Regions from separate parts of the Thermobispora bispora DSM 43833 genome, predicted to be linked through region 1. Evidence: riboswitches for the same ligand, from Rfam matches in the RefSeq annotation. Region 1 holds a riboswitch; the other holds the start of a gene.
The links. Region 1 has a riboswitch for glycine ahead of gcvT (glycine cleavage system aminomethyltransferase GcvT). Riboswitches for the same ligand answer to the same signal wherever they lie in the genome.
Positions count from the first base shown of each region.

Region 2: linked by a shared signal. The riboswitch ahead of gcvP (aminomethyl-transferring glycine dehydrogenase) and the one ahead of gcvT (glycine cleavage system aminomethyltransferase GcvT) in region 1 are both predicted to bind glycine.

Region 1 covers NC_014165.1:1,079,217-1,090,914, forward strand. The annotation lists gene bcp (thioredoxin-dependent thiol peroxidase) at 1-328, opposite strand, end outside; gene TBIS_RS04765 (DUF3618 domain-containing protein) at 459-791, shown strand; gene TBIS_RS04770 (amino acid deaminase/aldolase) at 858-2,033, opposite strand; gene TBIS_RS18060 (DUF6286 domain-containing protein) at 2,406-3,083, shown strand; gene TBIS_RS04780 (hypothetical protein) at 3,065-3,565, shown strand; gene TBIS_RS04785 (hypothetical protein) at 3,491-4,906, opposite strand; gene gcvH (glycine cleavage system protein GcvH) at 5,069-5,461, opposite strand; gene gcvT (glycine cleavage system aminomethyltransferase GcvT) at 5,458-6,552, opposite strand; glycine riboswitch at 6,757-6,854, opposite strand; gene TBIS_RS18975 (hypothetical protein) at 7,260-7,454, shown strand; gene TBIS_RS04805 (hypothetical protein) at 7,518-8,207, shown strand; gene TBIS_RS04810 (SDR family oxidoreductase) at 8,747-9,430, shown strand; gene TBIS_RS04815 (formimidoylglutamate deiminase) at 9,588-10,928, shown strand; gene hutI (imidazolonepropionase) at 11,150-11,698, shown strand, end outside.
Region 2 covers NC_014165.1:1,957,353-1,969,050, reverse strand. The annotation lists gene gcvP (aminomethyl-transferring glycine dehydrogenase) at 1-2,465, opposite strand, end outside; glycine riboswitch at 2,540-2,647, opposite strand; glycine riboswitch at 2,648-2,741, opposite strand; gene TBIS_RS08440 (MerR family transcriptional regulator) at 2,788-3,408, opposite strand; gene TBIS_RS08435 (bifunctional nuclease family protein) at 3,563-4,033, opposite strand; gene ftsR (transcriptional regulator FtsR) at 4,109-4,765, opposite strand; gene TBIS_RS08425 (FHA domain-containing protein) at 4,786-5,289, opposite strand; gene TBIS_RS08420 (mannose-1-phosphate guanyltransferase) at 5,543-8,047, opposite strand; gene clsA (cardiolipin synthase ClsA) at 8,050-8,616, opposite strand; gene TBIS_RS08410 (globin domain-containing protein) at 9,148-10,320, shown strand; gene thyX (FAD-dependent thymidylate synthase) at 10,492-11,274, opposite strand; gene TBIS_RS08400 (anthranilate synthase component I) at 11,426-11,698, opposite strand, start outside.

The DNA.
Region 1 (11,698 bases):
GCTTCTCGCCGTACGCCCCGTAGGCCTTGTGCACCACGAGGTCCGGGTCCGACAGCAGCGGGAAGGTGAGCCCGTCCCGTTCCCGGAACCGGCGCAGCCGCTCCGGCGTGTCCTTGGAGATCCCGAGCACCGCGTACCCCTTCTCGGTGAACACGCCGAGGTTGTCGCGGAAGTCGCACGCCTGCTTGGTGCACCCCGGGGTCATCGCGGCCGGGTAGAAATAGAGGATCACCCGCTTGCCGCGGAATGCGGCGAGCGAGACCTCCTCGCCGTCCGCGTCGGGCAGCGTGAAATCCGGCGCCGGATCGCCGGGCTGGAGCCTGCTCATCACGTCCTCCCATGTGGGGCCCGCGTCGGCGCGGGCACGCGTGAACAAACCTACCCGGCGCGCCCGCGGTGCGGGCCGTACCGGCGACCTGGCAGACTGATCACATTCGTCGACCACGGAGGGGGAGCGCATGGCGGAGGGCACCGACCCCGAGGAGCTGGAGCGGAGGATCGAGCGCACCCGGGAGGAGCTCGCCCGGACCATCGACGAGATCGTGGACCGGGTGAGCCCGAAGCGGGTGGCGCGGCGCAGCGTGGCCAAGGCCCGGGCCAACGCGGAGCGGATCATCGGCTCGGTCGGGGACTACCTGGGCACCGTCGTCGCCCCTCCCGCCGCGGGGGAGGCCGAGGGGGAGGCGGAGCCCTACCCGGCGCCGCGGGTGGCCCCCGTGCTCATCGGCGTCGGCGCGGTCATCGTCATCGGCGCCGCGATCGTGCTGCTGCGCCGGCGTCGGCGCCGCTGATCCGGCGCGGCCGGGGCCCGGAGGCCGGGCCGCCCGGGTGCCCGGCGCGGCCGGCCCCGCATCCGATCACAGGAACGTCTTGCCCTCGCCCCGGTAGGTGGGCACCTCGTCGACGATCCGGCCGCCCTCGATGAGGTAGAGGGTGGCGAAGCGCTCGCACAGCTCGCCGGCCTTGGCGTGCCGGAACCAGACGCGATCGCCGAGGCGCAGCCCGTCCGCGGCGGTCCCGATCAGCGGTGTCTGCACCTCGCCGGCGCCCTCGTTCTTGTCGTACCGCAGCCCGGCCGGGAGGTACGGCTGGGGCAGCCGGTCGGGGCCGGGCACCCCGGAGGCGAGGTAGCCGCCGCCGAGCACGGTCACCACCCCGGGGCCGGGCCGGCGGACCACCGGCAGCGCGAACAGGGCGGCCGGGCGGCCGGTGAAGCCGCGGTAGAAGTCGAACAGGCGGGGGTGGTAGAGCCCGGACCCCGCCCCGATCTCGGTGATCACCCGCTCGCGCGCCGTCTTCTCGATGCTCCCGGTGCCGCCGCCGTTGACGAACTCAAGGTCGGCGATGCGCCGTACCGCCTCGACGATCCGGCCGCGGCGCACGGTCAGCTCGCGCTGCGAGCGCGCCTGCATCCAGCGCACCGCCAGGCCGTACCAGCCGGGGACCTTGTCGCCCACCCCGGCGATCTGCGCCTCGTACGCCATCAGCCCCACGAGCCGGAGGTCTGGGCGCTTGACGATCTCGGCGGCGAGCGCGGCCGCCTCGGCGGGCTCGCGGACGGGCGACCGGAGGGCGCCGGCGCGGAACCGGCCGCCGCCCAGCTCGAAGCCGGCGTCGATGTCGAGGCAGACCCGGATCGGGTTCGGGAGCCGGAGGCCCTCGATCAGGTCGAGGTGCTCCCGGGAGTCGACCATCACGGTGATCTCCCGGGCGGCGTGCTCGTCGGAGCCCAGGGCCCGCAGCGCGGCCCGGTCCGCGGTGGGGTAGGCGACCAGCACGTCGCGGAACCCGGTGGACACCAGCCACAGCGCCTCGGGGAGGGTGAACGCCATGATCCCGGAGAAGCCGTCCATGGCGAGCACCCGTTCCAGCACGGCCCGGCAGCGGATCGACTTGCTCGCCACCCGGATCGGCTTGCCGCGCGCCCGCCGTACCATGCCGGCGGCGTTGGCCCGCAGCGCGTCCAGGTCGATCACGGCGAAGGGCGGTTCCAGATCGGCCGTCGCCCGGTCGAGGCGCTCTCGGACGTCCATGCCCGAAGCCTACTGCCGGCGGCCCGGAAAATCATGAGGGTCGTTCATCTCTGGCCCATCACCCCGGGTGGGCTCGCGGCAAGCCATCCGTCACCGCGATGCATTCGGCGAGGACCTGCACGGTCCGCTCATCACCCCTGGAGGGATCCCCGCCCAGCGAGCGCGCGGACGCCGGCGATCGGCCGTGCCTGAGCCGGCTCGACCACGGCCGGAGCGTCGAGCGGGCCGCGGCCGCTCCGGGTGCCCCGCCGCGCCGCGGGGCAAAATCTTGGGTTCGATCCGCCCATGATCGCGCAAGCGGGCGGCCGATCCGCCCATGGCGCGCGCCGGCCGTGTACGGATGGTTCCTGATCGCATGGAGGAGCCTGAGCGGTGCGAGGTGAACGGCTGGTGAGCATGGTCCAGGACATCTTCGGCGGGGTGCGCGCCGGGGAGGGTCTCGGACGCGGGAAGCCCGCGGCGAGCGGCACCGCGGTGGAGCGGCCGGCGGAGCCGCGCCCGGACGACCGGGCGGGCAGGCGCGCCGCGGCCGCACTCCGGCCGGTCCGGAGGCTCGCCGCCACCGCGGTGGCGGCGGCGCTCGCGGTCACCGGCTCGGCCCTCACCTTCGAGATCGCCGGGCTGCTCGCCGGATCGCCGGTCGCGGACTGGGGGCTCCACCGGGCCGCGGGGGCCGCGTTCGGGGACTCCGCGGTCGCCTGCGCCGCGATCTTCATGATCCTCGCGGGGATGGGGCTGCTCGCCCTCGCGCTGCTCCCGGGGCGGCCCCGCCTGGTGCCGCTCGCGCGGGGGGACGAGCGGACCGTCATCGGCCTCACCCGGGCCGGGCTGCGCCGCACGCTCGCCGCGGCGGCCGGGTCGGTCGACGGGGTACGGCGGGCCCGGGTGCGCATCCTCGCCCGGCGCATCGAGGTCGGCGTCGTCGTCGGCGACCGGCCGATCGGCCCGGTGCTGCACGAGGTGGGCGCCGCCGTCGGCGGCCTGCTCTCCGCGCTGCGCGTCTCCTTCACGCGAGAGGTGGTGGTCCGGCTGTGCCGGCGGAACGGCTGACCCTGCACCAGCGGCTCGGCCACCGGGCCGGCATCGCCGCGGTCGGCCTGGGCCTGGCCGCCCTCGGCGGTTACCTGCTCGCGGCCGGGCGGGAGCGGCCCGGCGATCGGGTCGTCGACCCCGCCGCCCTGGTCGAGGCGCCGCTCGTGGGCGCGGTCGCCGCGGTCATGGCCGCCCTGCTCACCGTGCTCGCCATCCGGTGGCTGGTGAGCGCGCTCGCCGACGCCCGGCTCGGGGCGCGCAGCCCGGTGGGGATCGCGATGCTGGGCGTCGCGCTGAAGGGGATCGAGGGCATCGCGCGCCTCCACGTCAGGATGGTGCCGAACCGCCGGATCCGGATCTCGGTGTCGCTGCGGCCGGGCGCCGACGTGGCCGCGGTGGTGTCCCGGCTGGAGGAGTCCGCGGTCTCACGCACGCGCAGCGCGGTTGGCGCCCCGCCGGACCTGCCGGCCTTGGTCCGCGTGCACGTCCGCCGCCGCTGACCGGGCTCCCACGGCGAGCCCGGCGGCGAGACAGGCGAGCGGCACCACGGGCACCACGTACCGGTGGTCGAAGGCGGCGATCAGCGGCGGGAGGAAGAGCAGCACCACCGCGGCCGCCCAGGGCAGCAGCACGCTCCACCGCCGCGCCACCACGCCGCCGAGCCCGATCAGCAGGATCACCGCGAGGATCGGGCCGCGCACGAAACCGTGCTCCTGGTAGGCACGCAGCCAGCCCGCGTACGGCTCGACCACCCGGGTCGCCCCGCTCGACCCCTGGTAGGCGGTGGTGAGCTCGGTGGCGGTACGGCCGGCCGAGGCGACCTTGTCGCTGAACGGCTTGACCGAGCGGGGGAAGACGTACGCGCTCTGCCACCCGCGCGAGGGGTAGACCCGGCGCTCCCACTCGAACGCCCAGAGGGCGTCGTGCAGGCCGGTGCGCAGGAAGTCGAGGGGCTGGCTGAGGATCGCGAGCCGGGCGAACTCCCCGGTGAGCCGCTCCCGGTCCTCGCCCTTGACCCGCTGGAGCGGGGAGCGGGAGTCCCAGATGTAGGCGGGGGCGGCGAGCCGCGGCTCGGACGGGCAGAGCACGGCGAGCTCGCGCGGAGGCCTCATCACCGAGCAGTCCGCGAACGTCATGGTCCGCGACCACAGCCAGACGTTGCTGCCGCCCAGCCCGAACGACCCGTGGGCGCTGCGGTACCAGACCGCGTAGCCGCCGAGCACCACGGCGGCCGCGGCCGCCCCGGCGAGCACCGGCCGCCAGCCCGCCCGGGCGATGAGCACCAGGGCGACCACGATCAGCGGCAGCCCGACCGTGCGGGTGATCGACGCGAGCCCGAGCAGGAACAGCGCCGCGCCGGCGAGCCACGCGGACGGCACCGGCCGCCAGACCAGCAGGGCGACCGCGGCGACGACCAGGGCCGAGAACAGCAGGTCGGCCATGATCAGGTGCTCGAGCTGCACCTGGTGCGCGTCGAGCAGCACCGGCGCCGCGGCGAGCGCGGCCGCCCACCCGGGCAGCCGGGTCCGGCGGCGCAGCACGGCGTAGATGCCGCAGGCGATGGCCAGGCCGAGCAGATGCTGGACCACGGTCACCACGGCCACGTCGCGCGCCGGGCTCAGCAGCCATAAGAACAGCGAGTAACCGGACGGCCGTGACGGGAGCGGGCGCAGGTCGAGCGCGGAGCTGAGGTAGGCGAACGAGTCCGCCCAGAACCACAGCGCCGGGCGGTAGCCGAGGACCGCCAGGCCGCGCAGCGTGACGCCGAGCGCCAGCACGACCAGGAAGGCCCGGTGCTCCCGGAGCACCCGCGCCGCATCGATGCGGAGTCCCCTGCTCACCGGGCATCACCTCGCCGGGCGCGCCGATGGCCACCGCCCGCGCCTCGCCCGCGGTGCCGCGCGGCGGAACGGCGGGGGAGGCTCCCGCCGTCCCCTGCCGAGGCGGTCATGGGCCCGGCGCCCGCGGTCTTCTCCCTCGCCATACCGGGGCGCCGAGGCCGGTCAGGACTGCCCGGAGATGTGCGCCTGGTACTCCTCGGCGGAGAGCAGGTCGTCCGGCATCTCCTCGACCCGGACCTTGAAGAGCCAGCCCTCGCCGTACGGGTCGGAGTTGAGCAGGGAGGGGTCGTCGAGCACCGCGGTGTTGATCTCCACCACCTCGCCGGTCACCGGCGAGAAGATGTCGTTGACCGACTTGGTGGACTCGACCTCGCCGACCGCGTCACCGGCCGTGACCGTGGAGCCGACCTCGGGCACCTGGACGTACACCACGTCGCCGAGCTGCTCGGTGGCGTACGCCGTGATGCCGACGGTCACGGTGACGCCGTCCTCCTGCTCAGCCACCCACTCGTGCTCTTTGGTGTAGCTCAGGTCCTCGGGAATGATGCTGCTCACTTGCTCCTCCTGTAGAAAGGCAGCTCAACGACATCGACCGGTTCCTGGCGGCCGCGGATGTCCACGGCGAGCTCTCCGCCTTCTTCCACGGCATCGGCGGACACGTAGGCCATCGCGATCGGCTTGCCGAGCCAGGGGGAGGGAGCGCCGCTCGTCACCTCTCCCACGACCCTTCCATCGCGGAGCACCGGGTAGCCGCTGCGGGGCACCCGGCGGCCGCGGGCCACCAGCCCGACGAGCCGGCGGGTCGGGCCGGTGTCGGCGGCGCGGGCGAGGGCGGCCCGGCCCACGAAGTCGCCGGGCTTGTCGAGCCGCACCACCCGGCCGAGGCCGGCGTCGTACGGCGTCAGCTCCGTGCTCAGCTCGTTGCCGTACAGCGGCATGCCCGCCTCCAACCGCAGCGTGTCCCGGGCGGCCAGGCCCACGGGCACCAGGCCGAGCTCGGTACCGGCCTCGGTGAGGGCCTGCCACGTCGCCACCGCGTCCTCGGCGCGGACGAACAGCTCGAAACCATCTTCCCCCGTGTACCCGGTCCGGGCGATCAGCGCGGGCGTCCCGGCGACCGTGCCGGAGCGGACGCCGTAGTAGGGGATCGGGGCCACGTCCGTGTCGGCGAGCTTCTGCAGGATCGCCACGCTGTTCGGCCCCTGGAGGGCGATGAGCGCGTACTCGGCGGATCGGTCCGTGACCTGGGCGTCGAAGGACCCGGCCCGTGCGGTCAGCTCCGCGGCGACCGTGGCGGTGTTCGCCGCGTTGGCGACGACGAGGTACTCGTCCCCGGCGAGCCGGTAGACGATCAGGTCGTCGATGATCCCGCCGTGCTCGTTGACGATCATCGTGTACCGGGCCCGGCCCTCGGCGAGGGCGCTCAGATGGCCGACGAGAGCGTAATCGAGCGCCTCGCCCGCCTGGGGCCCGGTCACGAAGATCTCTCCCATGTGGGAGAGATCGAACAGCCCGGCGGCCGTGCGCACCGCCCGGTGCTCCGCGGACTCGCTCCCGTAGCGGAGCGGCATCAGCCAGCCGGCGAAGTCGGTCAAAGTCGCGCCCAAGCGCTCATGCACCTCGCGCAAAGGGGTGGGTCGGGACATGGTCGCACCTCGGAAAGGACGGACGAAAGCATCCTCCCCCTCTGTCATCGGCGCCTGAGAGCTTCGCCCGTGTTTTAACGGACTTTCACCTTCGGCGGGACCCTGGGCGATCCCACCGGATCCGCTCCTGTTCGCGGTCGAGCGCCGACCACGCCAGGCCGGTCCCGCGGGACGCCGCCGCACGGCCCACTTTCCAGAGGACACCTAGCCCGCGCGGTCCTTTGCCTTGCGAGGTTCGCGGGGAGGGCTTGCTCCTTCAGGGGTCCTGACCGGCTGCCAGGACGCTCTCCCGCGCGGGGTCATCGGTGCGCTGCCAGCCTAGTGGACCGCATCCCGGCCTGTGATGTCCCCTGCCCATACCGTGGCCGGCCGGGCCGGGAGCGGGCCGGGCGCCGGGGATGCGGCCGGTGCGGGGGAATCGGCCGGGGCGCCGGGGTCCGTGGCCGGGCCCGCCCCGCCGGCCGGGGCGAGGTCCGGGCGGTCCGGTCCCGGCGTACGGCCGAGCATGGAGCACTCCGGTGCCCGGCGGTACGGCCGAGGGCCCGGCGGTCCCGTGCCCGCCGTACGGCCCGGTGGCCGCCCAGCGGTACGGCCCGGCGGCCCGGGCCTCCGCGACGCTCCGGGCGGCCAGGGGGTTCGGGTATCTCCGCGGCGGCATGTGGGTATTCGTCCCCCGGGACGATCATTCGGAAGGTTGGGTGGCCGCGGTGGAGACACGGGAGCATTTCGCGTTCCAGGAGGCCGCCGCCCGGGTGAAACGGGAGGCGGCGTGCCTCACCGGCGACCGGGTGCTCGCCGCCGAGGCGCGAACCGAGCGGGCCGAGGCCGAGCTCTGCCTCACGTGGCACGCCATCATCGAGACCGTGCGGCTGCTGCGCTTGCGTTACGGTGTGCGTGGCTAGCCGGCCGGGCACGCGGCCGGCGGAGCCTCCCCGGTCCGGCCCGTCAGATGAGGACCCCCAGCCGTGAGACCCTCCGCCGTCCATCTGCGGATCATCGAGGACACCGGCCGGGTGCGCGAGCGGTACGGCCTGCTGCTCGCCGGCGGGTACGCGCTGCAGGCCCACGGCTGCGCGGACCGGCGGGCCGACGACCTGTGCCTCGTGACCGCGCACCGGGCGCCGATCACCGAGCCCGCCGCGGCCATGGCCGCCGCCCTCCGGGAGCGGGGCCTTTCCGCCGAGCCCGAGGCCGGCGGCCCCCGGATGGCCCGGGTGCTCGTCACCGACGAGATCGCCGGGTGGTCGTGCGCGGTCGAGCTGTCCCGGGAGGACCTGCGGGACGCCCCGCTGGACGCCGGGGTCTGCCTGGTCGTGGGCCTGGACGACGCGGTGGGCCTCGCGGTGCGCGCCCTGCACGACCGTGGCCTGCCCCGGGACTTCATCGACGTGGCCGCGGCCGGTGACCGGTACGGCTTCCGCGACCTGGAGCGGCTCGGCGCGCGGCACGCGGACGAGTGGCGCACGGAGGAGCTGGTCCAGCGGCTGGAGACCGTCGATCAGCTCGCCGACGAGGCGTTCACCCGGTACGGCGTGGACGAGGAGCGGATCACCGCGATCCGGCGGTTCGCCTACGCCTGGGTGGAGGAGATCAAGCTGCGCCGGGTCGAGGACGGCGACATCGAGTTCGGCATGGACGTGCCCGAGGTGGACTGACCGGGGCCCGGCTTCGCCTGGCCGCGCCGCCGGCACGGCGACCGGCAGCGCCGCACGATCGCTCCCGCGACGGCCTCATCCGGCCGGGCCCGGGCGTCCCGGCGTCATCGCGTGGCTCTAGGGGTCATCGCGTCCGCCCGGCCGCGGTCGCGGGGCCGGAAGGAGTCAGCCCAGGCCGGCCCGGTGGCGGGAGCCGCCCGCCTGGCCGAGGCCGGGGCACCCGGTGACGGCGCACCGAGTGCCCCGCCTTCGGCCCGCGGTTTCCCGGGCATGGCCGCACGCGCGCTCGGTCCGCGGTGTGAAGGAGAGGTTACGCACCCGGAGCTTTCCCGGTTTCCGGTCGGGACAGCGGTCGGGCGCGGCAAAGGCTGAGTCCGGCTTCGCCAGGTGCCCGCGCGGCCGGGCGAGCACCGGACGCCGGCGCCCGCCGCTGGCGAGGCCGTCCGCCCTGGTGAGTGGCCGTGGTGAGGCCGTTCGCCGCGGTGACCCGGGCCGGGGCGCGCCGTCCGTCACGCCCGGCACGCCCCTAAGCTGGGATCATGCGGCCCACGGCTCTGATCACCGGCGCCTCCCGCGGGGTGGGGGAGGCGATCGCCCGCGCGCTCGCGCCCGGCCACGACCTCATCCTCGGCGGGCGGGACCGCGCCCGGCTGGAGCGGCTCTGCGGCGAGCTGGGCGCGCGCCCCTGGCCGGTCGAGCTCACCGCCGTCACCGAGGCGGACGTCGCCGGGATCGACCGGCTCGACGTGCTCGTGCACAGCGCGGGGATCGCGCGGCTCGGCCAGGTGGCCGACCTCCCGGCCGAGGCGTGGCGGGAGACGTTCGAGCTCAACGTGATCGCCGTGGCCGAGCTCACCCGCCTGCTGCTCCCGGCGCTCCGGGCGGCCGGAGGCCACGTGGTGCTGATCAACTCGGGCTCCGGGCAGCGCGCCGGCGCCGGCTGGGGGTGCTACGCGGCGAGCAAGTTCGCGCTGCGCGCCTTCGCCGACGCGCTCCGGCTGGAGGAGCAGCCGCACGGCGTGCGGGTCACCACGATCTACCCGGGCCGCATCGACACCGACATGCAGCGCGCGGTGCGCGCGCACGAGGGCGGGCCGTACGAGCCGGACAAGTACCTCAGCCCCGAGTCGGTGGCGCGGGCGGTGCTCGCCGCCCTCGAGGCGCCGCCGGACGCCCACATCACCGAGATCACCATCCGCCCGGCCGGCGGCCGGCTCAACTGATCACGCCGCCCGGCCCGGCGAGAGCCCCGATCGCGCCCGCCGGATCGCCCGCGCGGCGCCCGGCCCGCCCCGCGGCGCGCGGCCGGGCGCGAGGCCGATCCCCGGGCGCCGGAATCCCCGGGCCGTGCGTGGGGAGGATCCTCCTGGAGGAGGATCCGTGCACACGACCTACTGGTGTGAGATGGCGTGGCTCCCGGCCGGTGAGGTCGCGGAGAGCGTCGTCATCGAGGTCGAGGGCCGGCGGATCACGGACGTGCGGCCCGGCGCGCCCGCCCCTCCGGAGGCGGTGCGGCTGGCCGGGCTCACCCTCCCCGGGTTCGCCGACTGCCACTCGCACGTGTTCCAGCGGGCCCTGCGCGGGCGGACCCAGAACGAGCGGGGCGGGTTCTGGGGCTGGCGCGAGCGCATGTACCACCTCGCGGCCGCGCTCGACCCGGACACCCTCCCCGCCCTCGCCACCGCGGCCTTCGCCGAGATGGCGCTCGCCGGGATCACCTGCGTGGGGGAGTTCCACTACCTCCACCACGGGCCGGGCGGCGTGCCGTACGCGGACCCGAACGAGATGGGCCACGCGGTGATCCGCGCGGCGAAGGAGGCCGGGCTGCGGATCACCCTGCTCGACACCTGCTACCTCACCGGGGGAGTGGGCGCCCCGCTCACCGGCACCCAGGTCAGGTTCAGCGACCGCACCGTGGACCGCTGGGCGGCGCGGGCCGAGGACCTGGCCGCCCGCTACGCCGGGGACGAAGAGGTGGAGATCGGCGCCGCCATCCACTCCGTGCGCGCGGTCCCGCCCGAGCAGATGCCGGTCGTCGTCGAGTTCGCGCACCGGAACCACGCCCCGCTGCACATGCACGTCTCCGAGCAACGGGCGGAGAACGAGGCGTGCGTGGACGCCTACTCCGCCACGCCGGTCCAGGTGCTCCACGAGCACGGCGCGCTGGGGCCGCGGTCCACCGCGGTCCACGCCATCCACGTCTCCGACGTGGACATCGCCCTCCTCGGCGGCTCGTCCACGCACGTGTGCGCCTGCCGTACCACCGAGCGGGACCTCGCCGACGGGGTCGGCCCGCTGCGCGAGCTCTTCCTCGCCGGGTCGCCGCTCACGCTGGGCACGGACAGCAACGCGGTGGTCGACATGTTCGAGGAGGCCCGGGCGGTCGAGCTCGACGAGCGGCTGACCACCGGGGAGCGGGCGCGCTGGACCGCCGCGGAGCTGCTCACCGCGGCCACGGCCGCGGGCCACGCCTCGCTCGGGTTCCCCGACGCGGGGTGCCTCACCCCGGGGGCGTGGGCCGACCTCGTCGCGATCCGCCTCGACTCGGCCCGTACGGCCGGCGCGGCCGGGCCCTGGGCGGCGGAGACCGCGGTGTTCGCCGCGACCGCGGCCGACGTGCACACCGTGATCTCCGGCGGCCGCCGGATCGTCGAGGACGGCCGCCACGTGCTCGGCGACGTGGGCCGGCTCCTGCGGGAGGCGCTCGCCCGCCTCGGCTAGCCGTTCCCCGCGTCCCCCGGCGAAGTCCCGCGCATCCCCGTGTGCTTCGGCGGCGTCGCGCGGGAGCCGTTCCCCGCGCGCGGGCCGAGGCCGGCCGCGGTGACCCTTCCGTCGCGCTGCCCGGCCGCCCCACCCTTCCCGCGTACACCGCGAAGCTCCGCTTAACGGGACGTTTGCCGCGCATCCGCCGTGGCGAACATCGAAGGCGTGGGGCTAGCGGCATGACGGCGACGGTGTTCGACCACATCGGGCTGCTGTTCACGGCGGACCCGGAGCGTGAGGAGATCGAGAACGCGGCCCTGGTCGCCGAGGACGGCGTGGTCCGCTGGATCGGGCCGTCGTCCCGGGCGCCGGCCGCGGACGAGCGCGTCGACGCCGAGGGGCGCGCGGTCATCCCCGGCTTCGTCGACAGCCACACCCACCTCGTGTTCGCCGGCGACCGGACCGGCGAGTTCGTCGCCCGGATGGCGGGCGAGCCGTACACCGGGGGCGGGATCCACGACACCGTGGCCGCGACCCGGAAGGCCACCATCCCCGAGCTGGTCACGAACACGGCCTTCCTGGTCGCCGAGATGGCCGAGCAGGGCACCACCACCGTCGAGATCAAGAGCGGGTACGGGCTCACCGTCGAGGACGAGCGCCGCTGCCTGGAGATCGCCCGGCAGTTCACCGAGGAGACGACCTTCCTCGGAGCCCACGTGGTGCCGCGGGGGATGAGCGCGGACGAGTACGTCCGCCTGGTGGCCGGCCCCATGCTCGAGGCCTGCCTG
Region 2 (11,698 bases), 880 kb from region 1:
TCGATCAGCCGCTTGGCCACGTCGTCGACCGTGATCCCCGTCTCCTTCGTGATCTTGCGCAGGTCGATGATGCACTCGTGGGCCACCAGCCCGCCCCGCCCGGTGTAGAGGACCGGGTAGTGCGGCCGGAGCCGCGCGGCGAGGTAGTTGGCCGACAGGATCGCCTGCTCGGTGGCCCGGCGCAGCCCGTCCGCCCCCATCATCCGGATGTACGCCCAGGAGATCGGCAGGATGCTCGCCGAGCCGTACGGCGCGGCCGCGATGTGCGCCGGGAGGTGCGGGGCGAGGTGGGCCTTGACCGCCACCGGGCCGACACCGGGGCCGCCCCCGCCGTGCGGGATGGCGAAGGTCTTGTGCAGGTTGAGGTGCGAGACGTCCGCGCCGAGCTCGCCCAGCCGGGAGATCCCCACGAGCGCGTTGAGGTTGGCGCCGTCCACGTAGACCTGGCCCCCGGCCTCGTGGACCCGGGCGCAGATCTCGGTGATCGTCTCCTCGAACACGCCGTGGGTCGACGGGTAGGTCACCATGATCGCGGCGAGGGTGTCCCGGTGCGCCTCGATCTTGGCGGCGAGGTCGGCCATGTCGACGTTGCCGTCCGCGTCACAGGCGACGACGACCACCCGCATGCCCGCCATGGCGGCGCTCGCCGCGTTGGTGCCGTGGGCCGAGGACGGGATGAGGCAGACGTCGCGCTGCGCCTCCCCGCGGGCGCGGTGGTAGCCCCGGATCGCGAGCAGCCCGGCGAGCTCGCCCTGGGAGCCCGCGTTCGGCTGGATGGACACCTTGTCGTACCCGGTGATCTCGGCGAGCCAGCCCTCGAGGGAGGAGATCAGCTCGGCGTACCCCCGGGCCTGGTCCGCGGGGGCGAACGGGTGGATGCCCGCGAACTCCGGCCAGGTGATCGGCTCCATCTCGGTGGTCGCGTTGAGCTTCATCGTGCAGGAGCCGAGCGGGATCATCGACCGGTCGAGGGCGAGGTCCTTGTCCATCAGCCGCCGCAGGTAGCGGAGCATCGCCGTCTCGGAGTGGTAGGAGTTGAACACCGGGTGGGTGAGGAACTCCGAGGTGCGCAGCAGCTCGGCGGGGAGCGCGTCCGGGGTGGTCAGGTCCAGGTCGGCGGGCACCGGCACCTCCGCGTCCGGCCCGGCGAAGGCCCGCCACACGGTCCGCACGTGCTCCGCGGTGGTCTTCTCGTCGCAGGCGATGCCAACGTGGTCGTCGTCCGCGAGGCGCAGGTTGATCCCGGCCTCCTCGGCCGCGGCGACCACCTCGCGGGCACGCCCGGGCACCCGGGCGAGCACGGTGTCGAAGAACCGGTCGTGCACCACCTCCACGCCGAGCGCGCGCAGGCCCGCGGCGAGCACGGCGGCGTGGCGGTGGACCCGGCGGGCGATCCGGCGGAGCCCGTCCGGCCCGTGGTAGACCGCGTACATCGCCGCGACCACGGCGAGCAGGACCTGCGCGGTGCAGATGTTGCTGGTGGCCTTCTCGCGGCGGATGTGCTGCTCCCGGGTCTGCAGCGCGAGCCGGTAGGCGGGCCGCCCGTCCGCGTCCTTGGAGACCCCGACGAGCCGGCCGGGGAGCTGGCGCTGCAGCCCGTCCCGCACCGCGATGTAGGCGGCGTGCGGGCCGCCGTACCCCAGCGGCACGCCGAACCGCTGGGTGGAGCCGACGGCGATGTCCGCCCCCTGCTCACCCGGGGGCACGAGCAGGGTGAGCGCGAGCAGGTCGGCCGCGGCGATCACCATGGCCCCGGCCGCGTGCGCCCGCTCGGCGAGCTCACGGAAGCCTGCCACCCGGCCGCTCGCCCCCGGGTACTGCACCAGCACGCCGAAGCACTCGGGGAGCTCCCCGGTGAGGTCCGACTCGACGATGGTGATCCCGAGCGGTTCGGCGCGGGTGGCGAGCACCGCCTTGGTCTGCGGCAGCGCGTCGGCGTCGACCACGAACACCTGGGACTTCGCCTTGCCCGCGCGGCGGGCGAGCGCCATGGCCTCGGCGGCCGCGGTCGCCTCATCCAGCAGGGAGGCGCCGGCGACGGGCAGGCCGGTGAGGTCGGAGACGAGGGTCTGGAAGTTGATCAGCGCCTCCAGGCGCCCCTGCGAGATCTCCGGCTGGTACGGGGTGTACGCGGTGTACCACCCGGGGTTCTCCAGCACGTTCCGCAGGATGACGGCCGGCGTGATCGTGTCGTAGTAGCCGAGTCCGATCATGGAGGTGAGGACCCGGTTGCGGCTCGCGATGGCCCGGAGCTCGGCGAGCACCTGGTCCTCACTCGCCGGCTCGGGGAGATCGAGCGGCGTGCCGGTGCGGATCGCCTCGGGCGTGGCGGCGGCCACGAGCTCGGCCACGGAGCGGTACCCGACGACCTCGAGCATCTTGGCCCGGTCGGCGTCGGACGGCCCGATGTGCCGGGTGGCGAAGGGCGGGGTGGCGAGGTCGGAGAGCGTAACTCGGTCGGTCATGACAGGTGCCTCCTCGGCGGGTCGAGACCATGGCGTCCGCCGTGTCCGGTGGCACGGCACGGCCCTCGCTGCGGTCTCCCCACTCTGTCGCCCGACCTGAGAGCTTCACCGGGCCGCCGGGGCCCGGCTTTCCCCTTCGGTGAGGCCGCACCCTGCCGGGTGGGCCTGCTCTTCAGAGTTGCCTCGCCCGTGCGGTACGGGTGCCTGAGAGATTCCGGGGAGAAGGTTGCTCCTTCGGCGCCCCTGCCGAACAGGGGTCTCTCCCGCACGGGGTCGCCGGCGCGGTGTCACTCTACCCTCAACCGGGTGCCGGACACCTCGGTCACCCGGTCTTGCGCGCCCTCCTCCGGCGGGCGAGCTCGTCGGCCGGGTGGTCGGCCTCGGCCTCGCCGCCGGAGGGGATGGCCCGCTCACCGGGCAGCTTGGCGAGCGAGCCCTCGACCTCGCGCCACACCCGGCCGAGCGCGATGCCGAACACCCCCTGGCCTCCCTGCAGGAGGTCGATCACCTCGTCGGCCGAGGTGCACTCGTAGACGCTGACCCCGTCGCTCATCAGCGTGATCTGCGCGAGGTCCTGAACGCCCCGGTCGCGCAGGTGCCGTACGGCGGTGCGGATCTGCTGCAGGGACACCCCCGTGTCGAGCAGCCGCTTGACGACCTTGAGGACGACGATGTCCCGGAAACTGTAGAGCCGGTGGGTGCCCGAGCCGTTCGCCGCCCTTATCGTCGGCGTCACCAGCTCGGTGCGCGCCCAGTAGTCGAGCTGCCGGTAGGTGATCCCCGCCGCTGCGCACGCCGTGGGGCCGCGGTAACCGATGTCCTCGGGCAGTGTCACCGGCTGCTCGTCGCATAGCAGACCCTCCTCGCCGGCCCGTTCCCGGGCCGACTCCCGGACCGGGTCGTGCTTGCCGGCCGTCTTACCCTCGCCGCTGCTGACCGCCACTGCGGACCTCCGGCTTTCCCTCGTCCCACGGTCTGATCTGGGGGTTCGTGAACTACAACCGTGGTTTCCCTTGCACCGTAGGACCGGGCGCATCGTCAGTCAACGACCCTGTCCGGCGCGTCGTGAAGGCTAATCTCCCGAATCGCCGGAAGTGTCAGCCCGCTCGACCGAAATCTTCCGGGGTGACTTTGTCCAGGAACTCCCGGAACTTCGCTACCTCGTCCTCCTGGTCGCTCGGCATGGTCACCCCAGCCTCCTGGATGACCTCCTCGGCGGCGTAGATCTTCGCGCCGGTGCGGAGGGCGAGCGCGATCGAGTCCGACGGCCGGGCGCTCACCTCGACGCCGTTGGAGAAGACGAGATCCGCGAAGAAGATCCCGTCCCTGATGGCGACGATGTTGACCGTCTGCAGCTGCACCCCGAGCGCGTTCAGCACGTCCCGGAACAAGTCGTGGGTGAGCGGCCGGGGCGGAGGCTCCTCCGCCTGCGCCAGCGCGATCGCGGTCGCCTCGGTCATGCCGATCCAGATCGGCAGGTACCGATCGCCGTCCCTCTCCTTCAGGAGGACGATCGGCTGGTTCGTGGGCATCTCTACGCGAACCCCCACGACCTCCATCTGCAACACGGGCGGCTCCGTCTCAAGCGTTACGGCATATCACCTGGCATTCAACGTAACACCGCAGGGCTGCAATTGCGTCCCTCATCTGCCCAGGACGCCGCGAACACCGTCACGCAGTAATGAGTTGTGCAAATCCTGGAGAAGTCCGGAGATCTCCCGTGCCACCTCGTCCGCCTCGGCGATCGCTCCGGGCTTGCGGCGGCGCATGAGCGGCGCCACCGCGTGCTGGATCATGGCGGCCTCCCGCTCGACCACCACCTTGATCGCCCTGAGGTGCCGCGGCTGCAGCCCGAACCGGGTGAGCGCGGCGACCTTACGGGCGACCTCGAGCGCCTCGCCCTCGTAGTGGCCGGCCACCGGGGTGACCAGGCCGTACGCCTCCATCTCGCCGAGCAGCTCCTCGTCGATCCCGGCCGACTTGAGCAGCTCCTCCCGGGTCATCTTGACCGGGGGCGCCTGGATCGGGCCGGGCTCGGTCAGCGCGTCGCGCTGCTCCAGCTGTGACTTGATCACGCGGAGCGGCAGGTAGTGGTCGCGCTGCGCCCGGAGGATGTACCGCAGGCGCTCGACGTCCTTGTGCGTGAACCGGCGGTACCCGGACGGGCTGCGCTGCGGCTCGATGAGCCCGGCGCCCTCGAGGAACCGGATCTTGGAGACGGTGATGTCAGGGAACTCGCCCTGGAGCTGGGCGAGCACCTCCCCGATGCTCATGAACGCCCGTACGGCCTGCGCGCCCATGATCCTCCCTCCTCACCGATTCACTGCCCTCCAGGCCCGCGCGTGAGGAACACCAGACGGAACTTGCCGATCTGCACCTCGTCGCCGCTCGCGAGCGGCGCCTCCTCGATGCGCTCCCGGTTGACGTAGGTGCCGTTCAGGCTGCCGACGTCGCGGACGGTGAACCGGCCGCCCCGCCGGTAGAACTCCGCGTGCCGCCGGGAGACGGTCACGTCGTCGAGGAAGATGTCGCTCTCGGGGTGCCGGCCCGCCGTGGTGAGGTCGCTGTCGAGGAGGAACCGGCTACCGGCGTTCGGGCCGCGCATCACCACCAGGAGCGCGGTGCCGGGCGGGAGCTGCTCCACGACCGACCGATCCGGCAGCAGCGTCTGGGCCGCCTCGGCCTCGAGCGCCTCAAGTGAAATCGTCGAGGTCGTGTCGGCGGCGACCTGCGTCGCCCTGCTCAGCGGCGTCCCGCATCGGGAGCAGAAACGGGCGTCCTCGGGGTTGGCGTGACCGCACTGCGTGCAGTAGACGCTGGGCATCGATCGGCTCGGCCTCTCTCACGACTTGCTCAGACTGCGAATGCCGCAACTTACGCTGATCAGGGAACAGTGGTCAAGAAGCATGGCAGGACATGGACTGACCAACGCTACAACCATGTGGTCCCTGTGGTCCATCCCGCCACACGGATTCCCTGCCGCACCATGGCGCCGGGCGGACGCCACCGGCACGACCCTATCGAGGGCGGCCGGCGCGCGCCGCCCAGAGGCGGCGCGCCCGCCGGACCGGAAGCGCTCACCTGGCGCCCGCCGCCTGCTCCACCACGCGCGCCCAGCGCTCCAGCAGCGCCTGCGCGGTGTCCATGTCGTGCCCCTCGGCCCACAGATGGGTGACCGCCTCGGCCGGGTCCGGTAGCACGAGCGCCCAGCTTCCATCGTCCTCCACGATCCGCACACCGTCCGTGGTGTCCAGACGGTAGCCCTCGGCGGCCTCCACCACCGACCGCATCACGGTGCCCTTGTGCGCCCACGGGGTGGGGACCGTTCGCTTGAGCATCTTGGCCTCGGGGATCCGGGCGTCGATCTGGCTGAGCGACATCCGGGTCCGCGCGACCAGTCCGAGCAGACGCAGGAAGACCGCGAGGCCGTCCAGCGTGGGGGCGAACTCGGGGACGATGAAGCCACCGCGCCCGTCCCCCGCGAAGATCATATCCGGATGGCTCGCCGCCCGCGTGAGCGTATCGAGACTGGTCGCGGTCCATTCGACCTCAACCCCGTACGACCGGCACACGCGCTCGGCCACCCGGGTGGTGGTGACGGGCAGGGCGACCCGGCCGCCGCGCCGCTCCGCGGCCACCAGGTCGAGCAGGACGAGCAGGGCCCGCTCGTCGCTGATCAGCCGGCCCTTCTCGTCGACGAGGGAGATCCGCTCCCCCACCGGGTCGAACCGCACGCCGAAGGCGGCCCGGGAGGAGGCGACGAGCTCGGCGAGGCGCTGCAGGTCGCGGCGGCGCGCGGCCAGGGTCTCGGTGGGCGCGGCGTCGTCGAGCCGGTTGTTCACGGTGAGCACGTCCACCCCGGCCTGGCCGAGGAGGCTGGGCAGCACGAGCGAGGAGGTGCCGCCGGCGCAGTCGACCACGACCTTCATGTTGCTCTCCTTCACGCCGCGGATGTCCACGCAGCGGAGCAGCTCCCGGGCGTAGGTGTCGACCGCCCGCGCCGGGAAGGAGAGCTCGGCGATCTCCCCGGGGAAGGCCCGGCGGTATTCCTGCCGGGTGAAGACCCGCTCCAGCTTCCGCTGGGCCGCCTGGGACAGGTCGGCGCCGGTCTCGTCCATGAACACGATGTCCACGCTCTGCGGGTCGCCCGCCGTGGTCCGCAGCGCGATCCCGCCCCTGACGTCCTGCCGGGCGGTGTGGAACCGGGCGACCGGCAGCGGGGTCGCCTCGAGGTCGAGCACGTTGATCGCGCTCGAGTTGAGGGCGCTGATCACGGCGCGCTTGAGCGCCCGGGCGGCGCGGGAGGCGTCCCGGGAGGTGACCACGGTGTCGCCCTTCTTCAGGGTGGTGGCGTACGCGCTCGCCAGCCGTACGCACAGCTCGGGGGTGATCTCGACGTTCACCAGCCCGGAGACGCCGCGCGGGCCGAAGAGGCTGCGCTGCCCGCGGGACTCCCAGATCACGCTGGTGTTGACGACCGCCCCGGCCTCGATCGTTTTGAACGGGTAGATCTTCACCCCGGAGGAGACGTAGGCCTCCGCCTCGATGACGCACTCGTCGCCGACGACCACGTTCTCCTCGATCCGGGCCCGGGCCATGACGTCGGTGTTCTTGCCGATCACGCAGCCGCGCAGGTGCCCGCCGGGGCCGATGTAGACGTTGTCGTTGACCACGGCGCGGTGGAGGAAGGCGCCCTCCTTGACCACCACGTTGCTGCCGAGCACGGTGTACTCCCGCAGCTCCGCGCCGGCCTCGACCTTGGCGTAGTCGCCGATGTAGAGCGGGCCCTTCAGCACGGCCTCGGGGTCGACGGAGGCGCCCTCGGCCGTCCACACCCCCGGTGCGAGCTCGAACGCGTCGATGTCGACCTTGACCCGGCCCTCCAGGACGTCGGCCTGGGCCTTCAGGTAGCTCTCGAAGGTGCCGATGTCCTCCCAGTAGCCCTCGGCCACGTAGCCGTACAGCCGGCAGCCCTTCTCCAGGAGCCGGGGGAAGACGTCGGAGGACCAGTCGACCGCCCGGCCGGGCGGGACCTCCTCCAGCACCGACGGCTCCATGATGTAGATGCCGGTGTTGACCGTGTCGGAGAACACCTGGCCCCAGGTGGGCTTCTCCAGGAACCGCTGGATGCGCCCGCGCTCGTCCACGATGATGATCCCGAACTCCAGCGGGTTCGGCACGCGCTTGAGCCCGATCGTGACCAGCGCCTCGTGCTCCAGGTGGAACCGGAGCATGTCGGTGAGGTCGATGTCGGTGAGCGCGTCACCGGAGATCACGAGGAACCGCTCGTCCCGGAGCCGGTCGGCGGCGTTCCGCACGCTCCCCGCGGTGCCGAGGGGGATCTCCTCGGCGGCGTAGTGGAGGGTCAGGCCGAGCTCGTCCCCGTCCCCGAAGTAGTTCCGGATGAGCGGGGCGAGGAACTGCACGGTGACGACGGTCTCGGTGTAGCCGTGCCGCTTCAGCAGCCGCAGCACGTGCTCCATGACCGGCTTGTTGATGATCGGAAGCAGGGGCTTGGGCTGGGTGGCGGTCATCGGCCGGAGCCGTGTCCCCTCCCCGCCCGCCATGACGACGGCCTTCACGGTCACCCCTTCGTCAGCCGGTGGACCTGAACCACATACAACACCCCGGCCCACCAATACAGACCAGTTCCCCAGATGGCGAAAGCCCATCCGAGGATCCAGCAGATCTCGGCGTACCAGGCGTGGTGGGAGGCGAGAAAGAGCAGGGGGAAGGCGTACATGAGCGCGGCCGTGGCCGCCTTGCCGAGGAAGTGGACCGGCGGGGCGAGGCCGTAGCCGAGGCGGCGCAGCAGCGGCGGGATCCACAGCAGGGCCACGTCGCGCAGCGGCGCCGCGATCGCCAGCCACCAGGGGATGGCCTCCCGCAGGACCAGGCCGATCAGCGTGGCGATGATGTAGAGCCGGTCGGCGAGCGGGTCGATCACGCGGCCGAGCCTGCTCGTCTGGTTCCAGGCCCTGGCGAGCTTCCCGTCGAGCCAGTCGGACAGCCCGGCGAGGACCAGCAGCGCGATGGCGAGGCCGTCGGCCCTGGGGCCGAGCACGAGCCAGAGGAAGACGGGGACGCCGAGCAGGCGGAGCGTGCTCAGCGCGTTGGGAAGCGTCCAGATCCTGTCCTCGGCAGCGTCCACGCCCCGAACCTTACCGCCCGCGATCCGGCCGCCCGGGCCGGTGGACCGGGAGCGCATCGGCCGCGCAAGGCGCTCACGTGCGGCGTCGCGCGGCGGCCTCCGGCCCAGGCCGCCGAGATCGTCGTGGCCGCGGTGCACGGCGGCCGCATCGTCGGGGTCGCGGGCTCGTACGACGACGTCGACCGCCGCCGCTGGGTGCCGCCCGGCCGGGCGGGACGCCGGGGACGGACGCTCGGGCGCGGCGGGCCGCGCCCGTCGCGGACGGCACGTGAACACCCCGACGTTATATCCGTTTTTCCACCTGATCGCTTATTTCAGCATTAGTGAATAGAAGAATGTGAAAGGCCCGAAATATCCCCATGATGGATACACCTTGCTTTCATTGGGATGAAACGGGTTGTGACTCCCGGCTGCCGGTGAAAGACTCCCGGTGAACGGCGCGGGCCGGGCCGTGTCCGTTCCTCACCCGGAACCGTCAGGCATGTCGGCACGACCGGGGTATCGCCTCCGGTCCTGGAACGGAACGATCCAATGTCGCTCAATCCACGCCTGGTCAGGGAGAGCTTCGCGCCGGTGAAGGCCGCACGCGGCAAGGCGGCCGCGTACTTTCACGGCCGGCTGTTCGCCGAGCATCCGCACATGCGGGCCCTGTTCCCGCCGGCCATGGACGCGCACAACGAGCACCTGGTCAAGGCCCTCACGAAGATCGTCTCCATGCTGGACGATCCCGACGGGCTGCGGCCGTACCTCGCCAGGCTCGGGCGCGACCATCGCAAGTACGGGGTGACCGCCGAGCACTTCCTGGCCGCGGGGGACGCGCTCCTCGCCACGGTCAAGCGCTTCGCCGCGGACCTGTGGAACGAGGAGGTGGAGGCGGCCTGGAGCAGCGCGTACGCCCTGGCGGCCCAGGAGATGATCGCGGGGGCGGAGGCCGATCCGGGCCCGCCCTGGTGGCACGCCGAGGTGATCGGCCACGAGCGCCGCACCGCGGAGATCGCCGTGGTGACGGTACGGCCCGCCGAGCGGCTCGCGTTCAAGCCCGGCCAGCACGTGCCGGTGCAGACGGCGCGCTGGCCCCGGATCTGGCGCACCTTCTTCATCGCCAACGCCCCGCGGCGGGACAACACGCTCCGCTTCCACGTGCGGGCCCTCCCCAGCGGCTGGGTCAGCTCCGCCCTGGTCCGGTACACCCGGGTGGGCGACCAGATCATGCTCGGCCCGCCGACCGGCACCATGGTCCCCGCGGACACGGGCCGGGACATCCTCTGCGTGGCGGACGGCACCGGGCTCGCCCCGATGAAGGCGATCATCGAGCACGCCCTGCAGTCCGGTGGCGCGTCCCGCATCCACCTGCTGCTCTGCGCGCGGCGGGCCGCCGAGTTCTACGACATGGCGGAGCTGAAGCGGATGACCGCCGCCCACCCCAAGCTGCGGGTGGTGCCGGTCGTCTCCGACGACCCGTCCTTTCCGGGGATGCGGGCCACCCCGCCGGAGGCGGTGGAGCGGCTCGGCCCCTGGGAGGAGCACGAGGTGTACCTCTGCGGCCCGGCCGCGACGGTGGCGGAGACCGTGCGCCGGCTGCGGCGCGCGGGCGTGCCGCGGGAGCGGATCCACTACGACACGCTCCGTGATCAGCCGTGGCGGCCGCCCGCGCGGAACGGGCGCCCGCCGAGCGCGCTGATCGGCCCGGCGCGGGTGCGGTGATCGGGTCACGGCACCCGTCTGCAGCCCATCGGTCCACGGCACCGCCGGGGAACTCCGTGATCGGGCATGGGGACGTGCGCCGGGGAGGGGCGGCCCCGCCTCTCCCCGGGTGACCGGAAGGGCGGCCCGCCGCGCCGGACGCGCCCGGCCGCCGGAGCGCCCCGGGCCGGCTCAGACCTTACGCCAGCGGGGAATCCACGCGCCGTCCTCGACCTCGAAGTCGCCGAAGAGCGCCGGCGCCTCCTTCCGCATGATCTCGCCGATCTTGCCGAAGACCAGGCGGATCTCCTCCTCGGCGCCGGGCGCGGTCCGGGTCTCGATCGTGTGGCGGAGGGTGCGCACGTTCGCCGTCCAGACCAGGCCGGTGGCCACGCCCTCGGGGGCGAAGCGCCGCATGAACGACGTGCGGTGCTTCTTCTCGGAGAACGGCACGCCCTCCTTGTCGAGGCCGAAGTGCTCGGCCATCCACAGCTGGAACTCCTGGAGCCGGTCGAGGATCTCGGTCGCCCGCTTCATCAGCTCGGCGTCCTCGCGCGCCCACTCCGGGAACCAGAAGGGGATGTCGGTGAGCCGGACGAAGCGCAGCGACTCCTGGGAGATCGCCACCCCGACGCGGTGCCGTACCAGCTCGTGGGTGAGCACCCGGGAGACGTTGTGCAGCACGAAGCTGAAGCTCACGTGCTCCAGCACGCTCCCGTGCGCGCTCGCCAGGATGTTGCGGAGGTAGTCCTCCTGGTCGGTGCGGATCCGGACGACGTTCGGATTCAGCCCCGGCTCGAACGACCGGTAGCACAGCCGCCCGGCGAACTCCGCCAGGTTCTGCGCGTCCAGTTCGCCCCGGTCCAGCCGCTCCAGCCAGCGCTCCCCGCCGATCTGCCGCAGGTAGCGGGCGAGCTCGTCGTAGTCGACCGCCGGCCGGGCGACGAGGAATACCTCGGGTTCGACGCTGCGCATTGCTCTCCCCGTGTCGTGTGGCGTTGACCGTCCCAGGATTCCAAACCCGAGGCGTCCGGGCGAACCGGCCCCGGGGCGAGGCCGCCGGCCCGCGGGCCGGCGGCCTCCCCGTGCCGTCGCGTCCGCCCGGGGCGGCGGGCGGCGGTGCGGCTCAGCCGGCCGGGGTGGCCGCCCGCCCGGCGCGGTCCCGGGCCCCGGCGCACAGCCGCAGCACGTTGGCGATGATCTTGGCGCCGTTGCCGCCCTGGGTGGTGAGGATCGACTCGGGGTGGAACTGCACGGCGAACCGGCGGTTCGCCACGTCCTCGATCGCCATCACCGCGCCGTCCGGGGTGGTCGCGGTCACCGTGAACCCCTTCACCCCGGAGCGCTTGGCGTGCAGCGAGTGGTAGCGGGCGGCGACGAACTCCTCGGGCAGGCCGTC